Regions from separate parts of the Citrobacter sp. GW821-FHT07H02 genome, predicted to be linked through region 2. Evidence: predicted binding sites of a transcription regulator. Region 2 holds the regulator's gene; the other holds the start of a gene.

The links. Region 2 encodes ArgR, which controls arginine synthesis, uptake and breakdown. Its sites were predicted from a motif close to ANTGAATAAAAATACANT; they were not measured.
Region 1: argA (amino-acid N-acetyltransferase) is a predicted target of ArgR. The motif match lies at 1,573-1,590, and genes of this name have one in related genera.

What each region holds. Positions count from the first base shown of each region.
Region 1 covers NZ_JBWKPZ010000021.1:150-10,237, forward strand. Annotated here, with positions in the region: tRNA gene AC07NP_RS18220 (tRNA-Met) at 1-48, shown strand, start outside; gene amiC (N-acetylmuramoyl-L-alanine amidase AmiC) at 136-1,389, opposite strand; gene argA (amino-acid N-acetyltransferase) at 1,623-2,954, shown strand; gene recD (exodeoxyribonuclease V subunit alpha) at 3,037-4,881, opposite strand; gene recB (exodeoxyribonuclease V subunit beta) at 4,881-8,420, opposite strand; gene ptrA (pitrilysin) at 8,413-10,088, opposite strand, start outside.
Region 2 covers NZ_JBWKPZ010000025.1:26,381-36,468, reverse strand. Annotated here, with positions in the region: gene aaeX (p-hydroxybenzoic acid efflux pump operon protein AaeX) at 132-335, shown strand; gene aaeA (p-hydroxybenzoic acid efflux pump subunit AaeA) at 343-1,275, shown strand; gene aaeB (p-hydroxybenzoic acid efflux pump subunit AaeB) at 1,281-3,248, shown strand; gene AC07NP_RS19905 (barstar family protein) at 3,373-3,645, shown strand; gene yhcN-B (DUF1471 family stress response protein YhcN-B) at 3,708-3,974, opposite strand; gene yhcN (peroxide/acid stress response protein YhcN) at 4,074-4,337, opposite strand; gene argR (transcriptional regulator ArgR) at 4,716-5,186, opposite strand; gene mdh (malate dehydrogenase) at 5,602-6,540, shown strand; gene degS (outer membrane-stress sensor serine endopeptidase DegS) at 6,615-7,682, opposite strand; gene degQ (serine endoprotease DegQ) at 7,775-9,142, opposite strand; gene zapG (Z-ring associated protein ZapG) at 9,310-9,708, opposite strand; gene zapE (cell division protein ZapE) at 9,901-10,088, shown strand, end outside.

The DNA.
Region 1 (10,088 bases), on a different contig from region 2:
GGGCTCATAACCCGAAGGTCGTCGGTTCAAATCCGGCCCCCGCAACCAACAACATTAAGCACCCTTCTGGGTGTTTTTTTGTTTCTGGCGTCGGCAAAAACGTCTGTAAAAAAAGCGCTTTTCAGCGCTTTTTTATTATCCCCTTCTCGCCAGCGTCGCCCCATCGGCGAAGTAGGCTTTGATCCCTGCCAATATAGACTCTGCCACTTCCTGCTGGAACGTCGCTGTTTTGAGCTTCCGCTCTTCTTCAACGTTACTGATAAAGGCAGTTTCAACCAGAATCGAAGGGATATCTGGCGCTTTTAACACGGCAAACCCGGCCTGCTCTACCTGATTCTTGTGCAGGTTGTTGACCTGGCCAAGTTTCTTCAGCACCGCTTTCCCGAACTTCAGGCTGTCGGCAATGGTCAGCGATTGCACCATGTCGAACATCGTGTGATCGACGTAGCGGTCGCCGCTTTTACTGACCCCCCCGATCAAATCCGAGGCGTTCTGGGTTTGCGCCAGGTATTTTGCAGCCGTACTGGTTGCGCCTTTAGTGGAAAGGGCAAACACCGACGACCCGCTGGGCTGTCGACTGGTAAATGCATCCGCGTGAATTGAGACGAAAAGGTCGGCACGCTGTTTTTGAGCTTTCGCGACGCGCACTTTCAGCGGAATGAAGATATCTTCGTTTCGCGTCATATAGACCTTCATGTTGCCTTCTTGCTCGATCAGCGCCCGCAGGCGACGGGCGATCTGCAACACCACATCTTTTTCACGCGTCTTGTATTTGCCCACAGCGCCGGAGTCTTCGCCGCCGTGCCCCGGATCGAGCATGATCACAATCGGACGATCACGCCCCGCTTTACCCGGCTGTGGGCCGCTCTGCGCGGGTGGTACCTGTTTCTCCAGATCGCCTTTGTTGTAATCCTCAAGCAACGCCAGCAGCGGATCCTGCATGTCCTGCGCATTGGCAGGATAGAGATCCATCACCAGACGTTCTTTAAAACCCGCCACCGGCGCGAGGGCAAACAGCTGCGGCTTCACGTTCTGCTTCAGTTCAAACACCATGCGCACGGTCTGCGGATCAAACTGCCCCACTCGTGCCGATTTGATGTAGGGATCATCCGGGCGGATCTGGGTTCCGATGCCTTTGAGCACGGAGTTCAAATTCACACCTTCAATATCCACCACGACGCGCTCAGGATTACTCAGGGCAAATTGTTTGTATTTCAACTCGCGGTTCGATTCCACCGTCACACGGGTGTAACTGGATGCTGGCCAAATACGAACCGCAACGACCTGACTGACCGCAGCCAGACCGACCTGGCTTACGCTCAATAGCCACATGGCGCCCGCCCCTTGCAGTAAACGACGGCGGCTGATTGCTGGATTGGATCCCGACATGCTTCTCCCGAGCAAAACAAATCTAACGGTGCTGATTTACAAAACGTCTGAATTGACCGGAAACTTTAGCGAATGACGCATAATCTGTCATCTATAAAACGGTAAACTTTCTTTTTGTATTCACGGTATTACTGATAAATACCTTCGACTGCTGGCAAATTTGCACTTGCGCCCGGAGAAAAAACAGAATAAAAATACACTTAATACGAATAATCATGCAAAGAGGGTGTGCCGTGGTGAAGGAACGTAGAACCGAACTGGTACAGGGATTCCGCCATTCTGTTCCCTATATCAATACCCATCGGGGGAAAACGTTTGTCATTATGCTGGGCGGCGAAGCCATCGAGCATGAGAATTTCTCCAGTATCGTCAATGACATCGGGCTTCTGCACAGCCTCGGCATTCGCCTGGTGGTCGTGTATGGCGCACGTCCGCAAATCGACGCGAACCTGGCCGCACACCATCATGAGCCGGTGTACCACAAAAATACGCGTGTGACGGACGCCAAAACCCTGGAGCTGGTCAAGCAGGCGGCTGGCACATTACAGCTGGATATCACCGCCCGTCTGTCGATGAGCCTCAATAACACGCCTCTACAGGGCGCGCACATCAACGTGGTCAGCGGCAACTTTATCATCGCACAGCCGTTGGGCGTTGATGATGGCGTCGATTACTGCCACAGCGGGCGTATTCGTCGTATTGATGAAGAGGCGATTCACCGCCAGCTCGACAACGGCGCGATTGTCCTGATGGGACCGGTCGCCGTCTCTGTCACCGGTGAAAGTTTTAACCTGACCTCAGAAGAGATCGCCACCCAGCTCGCCATCAAACTGAAGGCGGAGAAAATGATTGGCTTCTGCTCCTCACAAGGGGTTACCAACGACGATGGCGACATTGTTTCTGAACTGTTCCCGAATGAAGCACAGGCCCGCGTAGAAGCACAGGAAGAGAAAGAGGATTACAACTCCGGCACCGTGCGTTTCCTGCGCGGTGCGGTGAAAGCCTGTCGCAGCGGCGTACGTCGCTGCCATTTGATCAGCTATCAGGAAGATGGCGCGCTGTTACAGGAATTGTTCTCGCGTGACGGTATCGGCACGCAGATCGTGATGGAAAGCGCCGAACAAATCCGCCGCGCCACCATTAATGATATTGGCGGAATTCTCGAGCTTATCAGCCCGCTGGAACAGCAAGGGATTCTGGTGCGCCGTTCCCGTGAACAGCTGGAGATGGAGATCGACAAATTCACCATTATTCAGCGTGATAACCTGACCATCGCCTGCGCGGCGCTGTATCCTTTCCCGGAAGAGAAGATCGGCGAAATGGCCTGCGTGGCGGTACATCCGGATTATCGCAGTTCATCGCGGGGAGAAGTCCTGCTGGAGCGGATTGCCGCGCAGGCCAGACAAATCGGGCTTAGCAAGCTGTTTGTGCTGACCACGCGGAGCATTCACTGGTTTCAGGAGCGTGGCTTTACGCCGGTGGATATCGACCTGCTCCCCGAGAGCAAAAAAGAGATGTACAACTATCAGCGCCGTTCAAAAGTGTTGATGGCGGATTTGGGGTAGCGGCTTAATACGTTGCCGGTCTGATAAAACCGTTTCGCGCGCCATCGGGCACATTGCCGGATGGCGCTAACGCTTATCCGGCCTACAAATCCTGCTGCGTATTATCCTTGTTAAACAAGGCCGACAGCCCGCTACGGCGCTCGGTACGGGTCGCTATCGCGCCACTCAACACCCGTTCATCGGTATACAGCGACAGGCGACGGCGCGCTCGCGTAACCGCGGTATACACCAGCTCGCGCGTCACAACCGGTGTACGCTGCGTGGGCAGAATAAGCGCCGCGTGATCAAACTCCGAACCCTGAGATTTATGTACCGTCATCGCCCAGGTCGTTTCATGTTCCGGTAGACGGCTCGGCTGCACAGACTTAATGGCACCGTCCGGCATCGCAAACCAGACTCGCAGCCCCTGACCGCGTTCGAGCGCAATGCCGATATCGCCGTTAAATAATCCCAACGAGCTGTCGTTTCGCGCAATCATTACCGGCCGCCCTTCATACCAGCGGGAGTGCGCATTCGTGGTAATTTTGCGTTTTTCCCGCATCACGTGTTCGATACGTTCATTCAGTCCTTTAACGCCAAATGGCCCTTCGCGCAGCGCGCACAGCAGTTGGTAATCATTGAACGCCTGAATGATGGCATCGGGTTCCGCCCCCGCCCGAACCAGATCAAGATACCGCCCGTACCCAGCCATTGCCTCATCCAGCATCGCTGCGTAATCTTCACGGCTCATCAGCGTCCGTTTTTCAATGTCGCTAAATTCCTTCTGGAAGACCGCCTTAACTGCAGATTTATCGCCGCGATTAATGGCAGCAGCCAGTTGGCCAATGCCGGAATCACTGCCAAAACGGTAGCTTTTTTGCAGCAAACAAAGGCTGTCACGCAGGGAAGCGGCGGCTTCTGTTTCTGCTCCAGCCGAAACCTGGCATCCGGTAAGCCGACTGAGCTGTTGCGCACGTGCAGGCGTAAAGCCGTCCTTCACACAGGCACAGATATCCCCCAACACAGCGCCCGCCTCAACGGATGCAAGCTGGTCACGATCGCCCAGAAAAATAACCCGCCCGTGCGTCGGTAACGCATCGATCAGGCGCGACATCATCGGAAGGTCAATCATTGACGCTTCATCAACCACCAGCACATCCAGATGCAGCGGGTTGCCCGCATGGTGACGCAGACGCTGACTGCCAGGCTGCGCGCCTAACAGTCGATGCAGGGTACTGGCGTCATCCGGGATCCGTTTTTTTTGCTCATCGGTAAGCGGTAATTGACGTAATGCTTTCCCCAGCGATTCTGTCAGTCGCGCCGCCGCTTTGCCCGTGGGCGCCGCCAGCCGGATACGACAGCGTTCGCCGTCGGCCATCTGAATCAACGCCGCCAGCAGCTTTGCCACGGTCGTCGTTTTGCCCGTCCCCGGGCCGCCAGAAATCACCGAGATACGGCGGGTCAACGCCACGGCAGCCGCCACTTTTTGCCAGTTGATTTCATCGGTGGGAGGGAAAAGCGCATCAAGCGTCTGGGTTAGCTGCTGCTCATCCAGCTCAATCGCCTGATTCACCTCGCTAAAAAAGCGCGCTACCGTACGTTCATTACGCCACATTCGGTTCAGATAGAGGCGATCGTCGTGCAAAATGAGCGGCGTTGGCTGTTCGCCACGGCTAACCGCGGCAGACGTTAACAGGCGTTGCGTCCAGTCGATGCGCTCTGGCGCTTCGTTGAGCCATGTCAGCAACAGCGGATGAGTGTCTTCCGTGATGGACAGCCGCGAAAGCGGCAGACAGACGTGGCCTTCCCCCGCATCACGACTGAGCAACGCCGCCGCCAGCGTCACCGCCGGATCGTCATTGCCGGCAACAGCCAGCGCAAACTGCGCATCCAGCGGTCTTAACTGCTTTTGTTCTACTGCATCCAGTAAGCGTTTCTGGATTGTCATTACGCCTCCTCCCGTACCGCGCCTGCAAACATCTCGTCCATCTGTGCAATTAATTCGCTGTCCGGACGGGTCGCGTAAATGCCTTGCTGTGGTTGTTCGCTATCCACGCCGCGCAGGAAGAGATAGATAACGCCGCCGAAATGGCGCTCGTAGTCGTAGTCCGCGATGCGATGGCGCAAATACCGATGCAGGGCCAGCGTATACAACTGGTATTGCAGGTCGTAACGGTGCGCCTGCATCGCCGAAGCCATCGCCTGTTGGGTGTAGGCGGCACTGTCCTCGCCAAGCCAGTTAGATTTGTAATCGAGCAGGTAATAACGCCCTTCATGGCGAAACACCAGATCAATAAATCCTTTCAACATGCCGCGCACCTGCATGAAGTCCAACGGCGGGCACCCGGCAGAGAGCGGATCGTACTGACGAATGAGCGCATCCAGTTGGCTGGCATTCAGCGGCTGGGCTATCGGCAGATAAAACTCCATCTCTACCTGTTTGTCGCGCTCGGAGAGATGACGCAGACTCACGCCCGTATCGTTAAGCGGCGCCTGTAAGACGGCCTCCAGCCACGCTGTCAAAACCGGTTCCCAGTGTGCGTCGAAACCTCCCAACGCCAGTTTCTCTTGTACCCAGGCGGCATCAACAGACTGAGTAAAATCAAGGTCTTCAAACAAGCTGTGCAGGAAGGTGCCCGGCGATGCGCCGCGCGGAAACTGATGTGGGGTTAACCCCGGCTCAACCGTCACCTCAGCGACACCAGCGGCATCAACATCAAGGCGAGGGATTAAGTCCTGAGCAACACTGTGGCCTCGCTGCTGTAGGCCGGAATAACTGGTTACCCGCCAGCTATCGCTCAGGGGGCGTTGTAACACTTTCGCGCTCAGTTCGGCGCGGGCGGCTTGCGCCACCTGCCAGCGTTCGGTGTCCGGCGCGCCCGTTATTTGCAGGGCGATATCTTCACCACACAACGATTCAATGCACGCGCGAAGCCCGGCGGCATCTTTCGGTTCACCTTTTTGCAGCAGACGGCCCAGTGCGCTCTGGTGCACATCCGTCTCCCCTTTTTTATCACTACGGCGACGCACCAGCGGCGCAACGCCGAGACTGCAATGCCATACTGAACGGGTCAGCGCAACATAGAGCAAGCGGAGATCTTCCGCCAGCCGTTCGGCTTCCGCCAGTTCAATGCTCTCATCGGCCTCGCTGAGATCCAATACCGCTTCAAATGAGCGGCGATCATGATAAAACGCCTGATCCTGAATACGGAAATGGCTAATAAAGGGCAACCAGACCAGCGGGTACTCCAGCCCTTTCGATTTATGAATGGTGACGATTTGCACCAGATGCTTATCGCTTTCCAGACGCATTTGCTGGCTGGAGGCATTGCTGTCGGGTTCCAGAATATGCTGCGAAAGCCAGCGAACCAGCGCATGCTCGCTCTCCAGTTGCGATCCCGCTTCCTGCAAAAGTTCGCTGATGTGCAGAATATCGGTGAGACGGCGCTCACCTCCTGCTGTCGCCAGCAGGTTTTCCGCAATGTTTCTCTGCGACATCAGCGCGCGCAGCATGGGCATCACACCGCGTTTGCGCCAGATCTGACGGTAGCCGTCAAACTCCTCCACAACCGCGTCCCAGGCGTTCTCGTCATTATTAAGTCTGTCGATGTCCTGCGCATTTAACCCCATCATCGAGGCGGCAAGCGCGCTGCGCAGCGTGTTTTCGCGCTCAGGCGTCATCACCGCCTGTAAAACCCACAGCAGCTCTTGCGCTTCAAGGGTGTCAAAAACGCTGTCGCGGTTAGAGAGATACACAGACGGGATATCCAGTTGCGTCAGCGCATCACGAATCTGGGCGGCTTCCTGACGACTGCGCACCAGTACGCTGATATCCGAAGCGCGAACGGGTCGCGAGGTTTTGCCGCTGTTCAGCAGAGCCTGACCCGAGTGTCCCGCCTTCAGCCAGTCACGGATTTGTGCGGCGCAAACGTGCGCCATGGTGCTTTGGTAGTCGCCAATGCCACAACTCTCACCGTCCATTAACCACATGCGCATGGCGGGTTGCGTCTCGCCGTTCAATACAAATTGCAGCGCCTGATTTTTATCAGCGGACTTCACCGGCGTGAACGGGATCTCACGAAACATGAAGGCATCATCCATCTGATCAAACAGCGTATTGACGCTGTTGACCATGCCCGGCGCAGAACGCCAGTTCGTGTCGAGCGTATAGTGCGCCGTCACCTCGCTGCGCGCCTTCATGTAGGTGAAGATATCCGCGCCACGGAATGCGTAAATCGCCTGTTTTGGATCGCCAATCAGCAACAGCGCCGTCTCCGGCTGATGCTGCCAGATGCGGCGAAAAATACGGTATTGTTGCGGATCGGTATCCTGAAATTCATCGATCATCGCTACCGGAAAACGACCGCGAATGGCCGACGCCAGCGCCTCGCCGCTTTCACTTCGCAGCGCCGCATCAAGGCGGCTGAGCATGTCATCGAAGCCTAACTCTCCCCGACGCTGCTTTTCCCGTGCGACCGTTTCCCGAATCTCCGCCAGTGCCCGGGTGATAACCAAATCGCGAATCGTCAGCGGCTCTGCAAGGAGTTCGTCAATTGCCACAAACAGTGCGTGCTCGGGCGTAACACCGCCCGCTTTGGTTCGCTCTTCTAAAAAGCGCTGCGAGAATTTCTCCAACGCTTCAGGCAACTGATAAGTCTGCGTTTCTGCCTGCGCCCATGCGGTTACCTTCTCGATCCATTTTGCCTGGTTGCCACGGTTGAATTTTCTGCGATCGATGCCTGACGATTCGATCAGCGCGTCAAGTTCCTCAACCGCTTCACACCATTGCTGTTTGATCCGGGTGATTCGCGCCAGAATCTGCGCATGGCGCGATGCCAGCGTCTCTTCGTCTGGCGGAGGGGCTTTAATTACCGGAGCTTCACCCTGCAGATAGCGGTCAATATCTTTCAGCAGCGCCTGCGGGCCTTTCCATGTTTCAAAGACAACCTGGGCAATTTCACGCGGGAGTGGGTAACAGTGACGACGCCAAAAGTCCGCACAGGCCTGATAACGCAGGAGGGATTCGTCTTCGATGAGCTGTTGCTCGAATAACATCCCCGACTCAAAGGCATTCAGACTCAGCATGCGCTGGCAAAAACCGTGAATGGTGAAGACCGCAGCTTCATCCATCTGCCGTTCGGCCAACAATAACCACTGTGCGGCCTGCTTTTTATCGTTAATTTCGTCTAACAGGCGGGCATAGAGCGGGTTATCGGTCGATTCCCGCAGACAGGCAATGCGCAATTCGTGGATATTACTGCGGATTCGACCGCGTAGCTCTTCGGTGGCGGCCTCGGTAAAGGTCACCACCAATAACTCTTCTACGGTTAACGGACGGGGAAAGGCGGCAGAGCCGCCCAGTCCAAGTAGCAGACGCAGATAGAGCGCTGCGATAGTAAAGGTTTTGCCAGTGCCTGCGGACGCTTCAATCAGGCGCTCGCCCGTGAGGGGCAAGCGTAGAGGATCAAGAGACTCAGCATCATTCATTCTTTTCACTCATCAGGGGCAAGGTTTGCTGCAACGCGCTGACGGTCTGCCACACTTTCCCGCCTTCCAGGGTCGCATATTCTGCTTTCCCGTTCTGGCTTCCGGAAATCTGTGACAGTATCGCCATGCCTTGCGGCTCTACCACCGCCTGATGGAAGAAGTCGGCAAGTTTTTGCGGCGTCAGCAGTTTAATCTGAGCCACGATTTTATCACGCGAATCGAAGTGCATATTACCCCGATCGAAATCTTTGCTTAACTGCGAAGCCTCTGCGCCCAGCGTTTGCGGCGCTTCTAACATTTGCGTAATGACCGCCTGCTGAATTTGTGCAAATTCGGCTGGTTTCATTGCCCGCAGCTTCGCTTCCGCCGTCGGGAAAAAGGCTTTATAGCGCTCCCAGAGATACGCCGGCTGTTTGTCGCTGCTTTGCAGCAGGAAACCCATCCCCCACTGGCGACCTACGTTCATCGGAAAAGCAAACACCGCGTAACCTAACTGCTCTTCGGTACGCAGTTGGTTGTAGAACCATGGCTGAACAATTTGCCCCAACATGGCGCTGTAGGCGGTGCTGGTGTGTTCATCGTATCCCGAAGGTACAAACACCGCCGCCAGCGCAGAGTCCGTACTGCTGCCCGCTTTTTCAAAAATGACCGACTGTTTTTTATCGACCAGCACATCTTTGTTGCGACACCATTCTGAGCCCTTCGCACCCAGCTGTTTCTGGATATCCTGCGCCATGGTTTTGGCCTGCGTTTCGCTCATGTTGCCGATAACCAGAAACTCCGGACGGGCACCCACTTTTAACGCATCGCGGTACGCCATAACCTCTTCCAGGCTGATTGATGGCAACAACTTACGGCGTTCATCACGTGAGAAGTAAGGCACCTGAGAAATCATCTGCACGGGCATAATGGCCTGATCGTAGGCTTTACCTTTCTCGGCAGAGTCCATCATCTGCGCATACCAGGACTTCGCCTGTTCCAGCTGCTCTTGCGTTGCAGAGTAGCTGAAGTAGCCTTCCAGCAACGCCTGGAAAAGCTGCGGCAAACGCTGAGTGTAGCCATTGGCGTTCAGCATCAACCCATTATTGGCATTAGTCGAAAACCCTATCCCGCCCACGGCGGCCTGATTGCTTAACTGATCAAGCGCAATGCCTGCCAGATAATCATTCAGCGCAAACATCACCTGATTTCTGGCGCTGTCCATGGCTTTTGGATTACGCAGCACCACGCTCACATCGGCTTTTGGCTCACTGGCAAAGTAACGGCTCGGCGCATACACCACGCGCAAATCCGGTTTATCGATGATCAATTCCGGATGCGCATATTGCTTCTCGCTCTTAATCAACGAGAAGTCATCAGGAATGTAGGGGTTGAGGTCCGGCAGGGAGAGCGAAATCGCCTGCGCTTTTTGCTGCCACTGCGCAAATGTTTTGTCGTCGATTTTGTTGACCTGATAAGGGGCATCAACAAAGTAGGCAGTTTTGTTATGTGGCTCATTCGGGCTGATATACCAGACGCGGGCATTCTGCGGCGTCATCATCGCCAGACGGGCTTTTACCGCATCAGCATCATACTGATCGGCGATGTTAACCGCATCCAGAGTATGGTCGACGGGCACGCGAATCATGGTGTCTGCCAGCCATTCCACGTAATCCATATCACGTGTGA
Region 2 (10,088 bases):
TAACAGTTACGCTAATATATTATTATTCAAATAACAGCAGTGTCGCTCTCGCCTGGCTTTCCTTGCCCTTCTCTGCGGTGACATTGGCTAATAACGCTATCGCCTGCACTCTCTCTACAATCAAGGTCAACATGAGTCTGTTTCCCGTTATCGTGGTGTTTGGGCTGTCCTTCCCACCGATATTTTTCGAACTTCTTTTATCACTGGCGATTTTCTGGCTGGTGCGCCGGGTGCTGGTACCGACAGGTATCTATGATTTCGTATGGCATCCGGCTCTGTTTAATACCGCGCTCTATTGCTGCCTTTTTTATCTGATATCGCGCATGTTTGTTTGAGGCTGAAGTGAAAACACTAACAAGAAAAATCTCCCGTACGGCCATTACGCTGGTACTGGTCATCCTGGCTTTTATCGCCATTTTTCGTGCCTGGGTTTATTACACCGAGTCACCGTGGACGCGCGATGCGCGTTTCAGCGCGGATGTGGTGGCCATTGCGCCAGATGTGGCAGGACTTATCACCCATGTTAATGTTCGCGATAACCAACTGGTGAAAAAGGATCAGGTGCTGTTCACCATCGATCAGCCGCGCTATATAAAGGCGCTTGAAGAGGCCGAAGCCGATGTGGCGTATTACCAGGTGTTGTCGCAGGAAAAACGCCTGGAGGCCGGTCGCCGCAACCGTCTTGGCGTTCAGGCGATGTCTCGTGAAGAGATCGATCAGGCCAACAACGTTCTGCAAACCGTATTACACCAGCTCGCGAGAGCGCAGGCTACCCGTGACCTGGCGAAATTAGATCTCGAACGGACCGTGATTCGCGCACCGGCAGACGGTTGGATAACCAACCTGAACGTCTATACCGGTGAGTTTATTACCCGTGGTTCCACGGCAGTTGCTCTGGTGAAACAGAACTCTTTTTATGTCCTGGCGTATATGGAGGAAACCAAGCTGGAGGGCGTTCATCCGGGCTATCGTGCGGAAATTACGCCGCTGGGCAGTAATCGGGTATTAAAAGGAAGTGTGGACAGTGTGGCGGCGGGGGTCACGAATGCCAGCAGTACCCGCGATGCGAAGGGCATGGCGACGATTGATTCCAACCTCGAATGGGTGCGACTGGCGCAGCGTGTTCCGGTGCGGATCCGTCTTGATGACCAGCAGAACAATCTGTGGCCAGCAGGTACAACGGCGACGGTCGTGATTACCGGTCAGCAGGATCGTGATGAAAGTCAGGACTCCTTCTTTCGCAAATTAGCGCATCGTCTGCGCGAGTTTGGTTAATCATGATGGGGATGTTCACCATCGCCAGCCAACACGTTCGCTTTGCGATAAAGCTGGCGTGCGCGATTGTGCTGGCTCTGTTTGTTGGCTTTCACTTTCAGCTTGAAACGCCGCGCTGGGCGGTACTGACTGCGGCGCTTGTTGCAGCGGGTCCGGCGTTTGCTGCCGGAGGCGAACCGTATTCTGGCGCCATCCGCTATCGCGGTATGTTGCGCATCATCGGAACCTTTATCGGCTGTATCGCCGCGCTGGCGATCATCATCACCATGATTCGCGCACCGCTGCTGATGATTCTGGTGTGCTGTATCTGGGCGGGATTTTGCACCTGGATCTCTTCTCTGGTGCGCCTTGAAAACTCCTATGCATGGGGGCTTTCGGGGTATACCGCACTTATTATCGTCATCACCATTCAAACGGAACCGCTATTGACGCCGCAGTTCGCCCTTGAGCGCTGTAGCGAGATTGTGATTGGTATCGTCTGCGCCATCATCGCGGATCTGATTTTCTCTCCACGATCGGTGAAGCAAGAGGTTGATCTTGAACTGGATAACCTGCTCATCGCGCAATATCAACTGATGCAACTGTGTATTAAACACGGTGACAGTGAGGAAGTGGACCGGGCCTGGAGTGCGCTTGTGCGGCGTACTGCGGCACTGGATGGCATGCGCAGCAATCTGAACATGGAGTCCTCGCGCTGGGGGCGTGCTAACCGACGTCTGAAGGCGCTGAATACGCTCTCCCTGACGCTGATTACGCAATCCTGCGAAACCTACATGATTCAAAATACGCGTCCGGAGCTGATCACCGATACGTTTCGTGAGTTGTTTGAAACCCCTGTTGAAACTGCGCAGGATGTACATCGACAGCTCAAGCGCATGCGCCGCGTGATCGCCTGGACGGGTGAGCGGGAAACGCCTGTCACTCTGTACACCTGGGCTGGGGCAGCAACGCGGTATCTGTTATTGAAACGCGGCGTGGTGGGTAATACGAAAATCAGTGCGACTGAAGAAGAGATTTTACAGGGTGAGCCCGTGGTGAAGGTGGAGTCTGCCGAGCGTCACCATGCGATGGTCAACTTCTGGCGCACCACCTTGTCATGTGTGCTGGGGACGTTGTTCTGGCTGTGGACGGGATGGACGTCTGGTAGCGGTGCGATGGTGATGATTGCCGTCGTGACCTCACTGGCGATGCGATTGCCGAATCCGCGAATGGTTGCGATCGACTTTATCTACGGGACGCTGGCAGCGCTGCCGTTGGGGTTACTCTATTTTCTGGTGATCATCCCCAACACCCAACAAAGTATGTTGCTGCTCTGTCTTAGTCTGGCGGTACTGGGCTTCTTTCTGGGAATCGAAGTCCAGAAACGCCGCCTGGGTTCGATGGGGGCACTGGCGAGCACCATTAACATCATTGTGCTCGACAACCCCATGACCTTCCATTTCAGCCAGTTTCTGGACAGCGCATTGGGGCAGATTGTCGGCTGTATGCTGGCGTTTATCGTGATATTGCTGGTACGGGATAACTCCCGCGACAGGACCGGTCGCGTGTTGCTGAATCAGTTTGTTTCGGCGGCCGTCTCAGCCATGACCACCAATGTGGTACGGCGTAAGCAAAACCATCTTCCGGCGCTCTATCAGCAGCTGTTTTTGCTGATGAACAAATTCCCTGGGGATTTGCCCAAATTCCGTCTGGCGCTGACGATGATCATTGCGCATCAACGTCTTCGTGACGCGCCGGTCCCGGTGAATGACGATCTCTCTATTTTCCACCGTCAGCTTCGCCGCACCGCGGATCGCGTGATTTCCGCCAGTAGCGACGACAAGCGTCGGCGATACTTCGGACAACTCCTTGAGGAACTCGATATCTATCAGGAAAAACTGCGCATCTGGGAAGCGCCACCACAGGTCACGGAACCGGTAAAACGACTCTCTGGCATGTTGCATAAATATCAGCATGCCCTCACGGATAACTAAACACGGAAAAGCCGACGCCAAAAGCGTCGGTTTTTTTATGGCTATACTTAACCGATGTGCAGGAATCGTCGTGGTAGGTAGTTTGGTGGGTTGCGAAAGCGCTTACCGGAGGTGGTGGCGGGCAATGAATATCTATACCTTTGATTTTGATGAGATAGAAAACCAGAGTGATTTTTACCGTGAGTTTGCGCGGATGTTTGGTATTGCCAGAGAACAGATCAGCGATCTGGATTCTCTGTGGGAGATAGTGATAGGCGAAGTATTGCCGTTGCCGCTGGAAATAGAGTTTGTTCATCTACCTGAAAAGCAGCGCCGACGTTATGGGGCGTTGATTTTGCTGTTCGATGAAGCAGAAGAAGAGCTGGAAGGACAGTTACGTTTTAACGTTCGGCTCTAAGCCTTAGGTATAAAAAAGCCCCCGACAGGCGGGGGCAAGTCGTCGGACTAGACGACGAGGGTTTATTTGTAGAGTTCTGCCGTGGCGTGCCACTGTGACCCTTCTTTCAGTTCAATCACGCGATAGCTGCTGGCGCCTGCTTTTTCTGCTTTAGCAGCAAGCTCCTGACGCATATCCATCGGAGAACTACCAATCTGAGAAACAGAGACACTGCCCATGGATTGCAGATTTTGTGCTTCTTGCGCATTGACCTGGTGTACGGCGGCGTTTGCGCCGAAAGAGAGAACTGAAGCCAGGCCGAGTGAAGCGATAAGATATTTAGTGTTCATAGTTTACATTCCTCAATACGGTTAACTCAGCGGTTTGCAGGGCGTTCTTATGCGATATTCCCGCGAGTTATTGTTTGCATTAGCGATGACAGGCGAGCCTTATTTGTACAGTTCAGCAGTGGCGTGCCAGTGGCTACCGCTACGTGCTTCGGTGATCTGATACGCTGAGGCGCCTTGTTGTTCCGCTTTTTTGTTCAGCATTTCATGCATGTCCATCGGTGAAGAGCCGATCGCGCTGACGGAAACAGAACCGATAGCTTCGCGGTTTTGCGCCTGCTGGGCATTGATGGAATCTGCGGCAAATGCACCGAATGAGAGAACAGAGAGAATACTTAACGTTGCAACTGTAGTTTTGATTTTCATGATATTTACCTCGTCGAATTCTTTTATTGGGGTCCTTTGTTTCGTGACCCTCATCACAAAATCAAGTATACACTAGTCACGCGATTAATTAATACCTTGCTAATTGTTCAGTGGGTAATTAAGTATTAAAAAATTTAGTTTTTATAATCACATGGAATTAAAAATGCTTCTGATGGCGAGGTTTTCGATTTAAATCTAATAAATTCATAAAGATATAAAATTTAACAAAATGTGCGATATTTGGCTTTATCATTGACCGCGTGAATGTGTTTAAGCGATTAAACGCACTATTCGTTAAATCAAAAGCAGTGGAAATGCGTGCAAAGCAGGGAGAAAGACAGGATTTTCCCCGCCGTGTGTGGCGACGGGGAGAGGAGGTTACAGCTCTTGTTCGAACAGCTCGAGAATCGCTTCGTACAGATCTTTCACTGAGAAGCCATTAGCAGGGGTTGTGAAAATGGTGTCATCGCCCGCAATTGTCCCGAGGATACCTTCCGCTTTGCCCAGTGAATCCAGCAGGCGTGCGATCAGTTGCGCAGCGCCTGGGCTGGTATGGATCACTACAACGGCATCATTGAAATCGATATCTAATACCAGGTTCTTTAACGGGCTGGATGTCGTGGGGACACCCAACTCTGCCGGGAGGCAGTACACCATCTCCATTTTTGCGTTGCGGGTCCGCACGGCGCCGAACTTTGTCAGCATGCGTGAGACTTTGGACTGGTTGATGTTATCAAAGCCCTGATCCTGCAACGCGAGGACGATTTCACCCTGTGAGCTGAATTTTTCTTCTTTAAGCAGCGCTTTAAACGCCTTTACTAATTCTTCTTGTTTTGCCGAGCTTCGCATAAGTCACCCGTAATATGGCGGTAGAAACAACATTATTGTGCATACAGATGAATTTTTATGCAAACAGTCTGCCTTGTTCGAGGCTGAAATAATGTTATGAAAGAGCGGAATTTTATCAAATTTCGTTATCAAGAAACATGCCTGTGTCACGGCTCGCAAATAAGGTTAAAAGTAAATTAAATGTTATCAAATTGATGTTGTTTTGAGGGGGGAGTAGGGTATATTGTCCGCACTTGTGGAAAAGTTGCTCTACAGCTGCAGTGGCTTTGGATTACGTAAATTAAATGCATAAAAGCCAAATTCGCGTGACTCCGCATTCTTGACACGTGAGTATTGTAATCATTAATTTTGTGAATTAAGGTCGCCGCCGCGGAGCATTAAACACTTAGCTTATCAATATAATAAGGAGTTTAGGATGAAAGTTGCAGTCCTCGGCGCAGCTGGCGGTATCGGTCAGGCGCTAGCATTATTGTTAAAGAATCAACTGCCTTCAGGTTCAGAACTCTCCCTGTACGACATCGCTCCAGTGACTCCAGGTGTGGCCACTGACTTGAGCCATATCCCAACTGCTGTGAAGATCAAAGGTTTCTGTGGCGAAGACGCAACCCCGGCACTGGAAGGTGCGGATGTGGTTCTGATCTCTGCGGGTGTGGCGCGTAAACCGGGTATGGATCGTTCCGACCTGTTTAACGTTAACGCCGGTATCGTGAAAAACCTGGTCCAGCAGATTGCGAAAACCTGTCCGAAAGCGTGCGTGGGTATTATCACCAACCCGGTGAACACCACTGTCGCTATCGCTGCAGAAGTCCTGAAGAAAGCAGGTGTTTACGACAAGAACAAACTGTTTGGCGTGACCACGCTGGACATCATCCGCTCCAACACCTTTGTTGCGGAACTGAAAGGCAAGCTGCCGACTGAAGTTGAAGTTCCGGTGATTGGCGGACACTCTGGTGTGACGATTCTGCCACTGCTGTCGCAAATCCCTGGCGTTAGCTTCACCGAGGAAGAGGCCGCTGCCCTGACCAAACGTATCCAGAACGCGGGTACTGAAGTGGTTGAAGCAAAAGCCGGTGGCGGATCTGCAACCCTGTCTATGGGTCAGGCTGCCGCACGTTTTGGTCTGTCTCTGGTTCGCGCGCTGCAGGGCGAAAAAGGCGTTGTGGAATGTGCTTACGTTGAAGGCGACGGCCAGTATGCGCGTTTCTTCTCACAACCGCTGCTGCTGGGCAAAAATGGTGTGGAAGAGCGTCAGTCTATCGGCAAACTGAGTGCCTTTGAGCAGAATGCGATGGAAGGCATGCTGGATACGCTGAAGAAAGATATCACCCTGGGCGAAGAGTTCGTTAATAAGTAAGCGAACCGCCATCAGTGAAAAAAAACCGGAGCATTGCGACTCCGGTTTTTTTTGTCTCTGGCTTCGGGAAATACTCAGTTGGTTGCCGGATATTCCTGAATGGTAACCTGCAGCGTCAACTGCTTGTCATCCCGCATGACGACCACAGAGATCACCGAGCCTGGGCGAATTTCAGCGACCTGGTCCATCGTTTCCAGCGCGGAAACGGCAGGCTTATTGTTCACCGAAATGATCAAATCATTGACCTGAATGCCAGCCTGAGCCGCCGGACCATCCGGTGAGACCTCGTTGACGACGATTCCCTGAATTTGGTCTATCCCACCACCCTGGGCATGCATTGGCGCGATTTCGCGGCCGCCAATACCGATGTAGCCACGGATCACACGACCATCACGGATAAGTTTATCCATAATTTTGGTCGCCAGCTGGAACGGAATGGCGAAGCCAATGCCTTCCGGCGTTTCGCCGTCATTACTTTTATCAAAGGATAAGGTGTTAATGCCCATCAACTCACCCAGCGAGTTGATCAGCGCACCACCGGAGTTACCGTGGTTGATGGAGGCGTCCGTTTGTAGAAAATTCTGGCGCCCGGAAGGGTTCAGACCAATACGACCGGTCGCGCTGATGATCCCCTGGGTGATGGTTTGTCCGAGATTATACGGGTTGCCGATAGCCAGAACGACGTCGCCAATATGCGGCGTACGGCGCGAGTTTATCGGAATCGTCGGGAGTCCACCGGCGGCATTAATTTTTAACACGGCCAGATCGGTCAGCGTATCGGACCCCACCAGCAGCGCCTCAAACACGCGTCCATCTTGTAGGGCGACGATTATCTGATCGGCGTCGTTAATAACATGCTTGTTGGTGATGATATAACCGCGCTGATCCATGATCACACCGGAGCCCAGCGTGCGGATCTCAAGCTGATTATGCGCCGTACTGTTCATACTGCGGTTATAGACGTTAACGACGGCTGGTGCAGCACGGCGGACCGCCGAGTTGTAACTGACAGGCGTCTCATCGGTGCTGTCGAATTGCGGAGCCGTAAGGGTATTTATTTTGCGCAGCGACGGCATAGCGGCCAACAAAATGGCGCCGACAATTAAACCAATCGCGACTGAACGTAAGAGCTTCACAAACATGATGGAGGCGTCATTAAAAAAGGGAACGTCAGCAGCATACCATGAGTTTACCGGACATCACACGTGAGGCTGATGTCCGGTTCACGACGGACTTAACGTAAGAGCAAATAAATGCTCTCATTACCGCGAACGATTTGCAGAGCAATGATGGACGGTTTCGCCTCCAGCACCTTGCGCATCTCGGCGATAGAGTTCACGCGATCGCGGTTTACACTGACGATGACGTCATCTTTATGTAAACCCGCCTGAGCCGCAGGGCTGCTTTTTTCAACATTATCAATCTTGATGCCTTTGCTGCCGTCCTTCAATTGACCGTCGCTTAACGTAGCACCTTGCAGCGCCGGGGCGATCATCTCAGCACTGGCGGATGATGATGTGTTGGAGTCCAGAGTAACGTCGACCTCCAGTGGTTTACCGTCACGCAACAGACCCAGTTTCACGGTGGTGCCAGGTTCCGTTGTTGCAATACGCGAACGTAACTCTGCAAAACTGTTGAGTGGCTTGCCGTTAAGACTGGTGATGACATCGCCGGACTTCACGCCCGCTTTTGCGGAACCCGAGTTTGGCAGCACTTCACTGACAAATGCGCCGCGCTGTACGTCAAGTTTGAACGCTTTGGCGATATCGGCAGTCATTTCCGTGCCTTTAATGCCCAGCAGACCCCGCTTGATTTCACCGAACTGGATCAACTGCTGCGCCAGCGTGCGCGCCATGTTGCTCGGGATAGCAAACCCAATTCCGATACTGCCGCCGCCAGGGGCGAGGATGGCGGTGTTAATACCGATCAGCTCGCCGTTCAGGTTAAGCAGAGCCCCGCCGGAGTTACCGCGGTTAATGGACGCGTCAGTCTGAATGAAGTTTTCCAGCCCTTCCAGATTCAGCCCGCTACGCCCCAGCGCAGACACAATACCGGACGTCGCCGTTTGCCCCAGCCCAAACGGATTACCTACGGCGACGGCAAAGTCCCCTACGCGCAGCTTGTCGGAGTCAGCGATGGCAATTTGCGTCAGATTGCTGGCTTTCTGAATTTGCAGCAGAGCGATATCACTTTGATCGTCACTGCCGATCAGTTTGGCGTCGAATTCACGCCCGTCATTTAACTGGATGCTGATCTTCTGCGCCTGACTGATAACGTGATTATTGGTCAGGACATACCCTTTCGCGGCATCAATGATGACCCCAGACCCTAAACCTTCGAAAGGTTGTGACGGTTGGTCAGGCAACTCATCGCCAAAAAATTTTTTGAACTCTTCCGGGACTTTTTGCCCCTGGGCAGCCGTTCCTTCGACTCTGACGCTAACCACGGCAGGCAGTACCTTTTCCAGCATGGGGGCGAGACTTGGCAGCGCTGCCTGGCCAGGAATTTGTGCTGGTATTGACGCGAGGGCCTGAAACGGCGCTGAGAGCGTTAAACCGATACTTAACGCTAATGCACTCAACAACTGGGTTTGTTTTTTCATGGATCCTGCTCTCGTACCTTGAGTGAAAGGAAAGACGATTCAAAACAGTTTGATGTTATTGAATTTTCGACATGGCAACAATGAGACTGCTGACTAAATAATAGCTGGGACAGGAGAGAAGAGAGGGCGCAATGACTGCGCCCAATAAAATTATTTACGTTGTGTGGTTAACCGCGTTTGGCACCCGCACGTAGCAGGCCGGACGCCCCTTCGGAATAGTCACGTGGCATCTGAACCGGTGCCTGATCGTTACCGGCTTCAGACTCCGCCAGGCGATTACGGAACGGGTTAGTTTCCGCAGTCAGTTCCGGCAGCAGGCTGCTGGAGCTTTTTGCCATGTGTTGATACAGCTGGCGATAATCATGCGCCATGGTATCCAGCAGCTCAGCGCTGCGGGCAAAGTGGCTGACCAGCTCTTCACGATACTCTTCCAGCTCAGCTTTGTTCTTTTCCAGTTCGTACTGCAATGCCTGCTGTTGACGTAATTTACGATTACCAAAACGCACGGCTACGGCACCAATAATGATACCGACGACTAACCCAATTAGCGCATATTCCCAGGTCATGAACATCTCCCGTTGTCTTTTGTTTCCGTAGGGTGTTGGCTTTAGGCTCCATGCCTGCGCCTGATTATGCCACTATAACCGCTAATCCCGTAGAAGTGGAATCCCGACTTTATATCGCGTAGTGTAGAACGGCCTTTTTTTCGTCAACCGTGAACGACGGCACATCGATTCTCAAGGAATAACAATAACATCATGCAAAGCTTTTCCCCGACATCGCGTTACCTCCATGCCCTCAACGAGGGAAGCCATCAACCCGACGACGTACAAAAAGAAGCGGTTAACCGGCTGGAAACCATTTACCAGGAACTGACGAGCAACGCGTCCCCTGAGCCACAGGTCAGCGGACTGATGGCCCGTTTTGGCAAATTGTTGGGAAAACG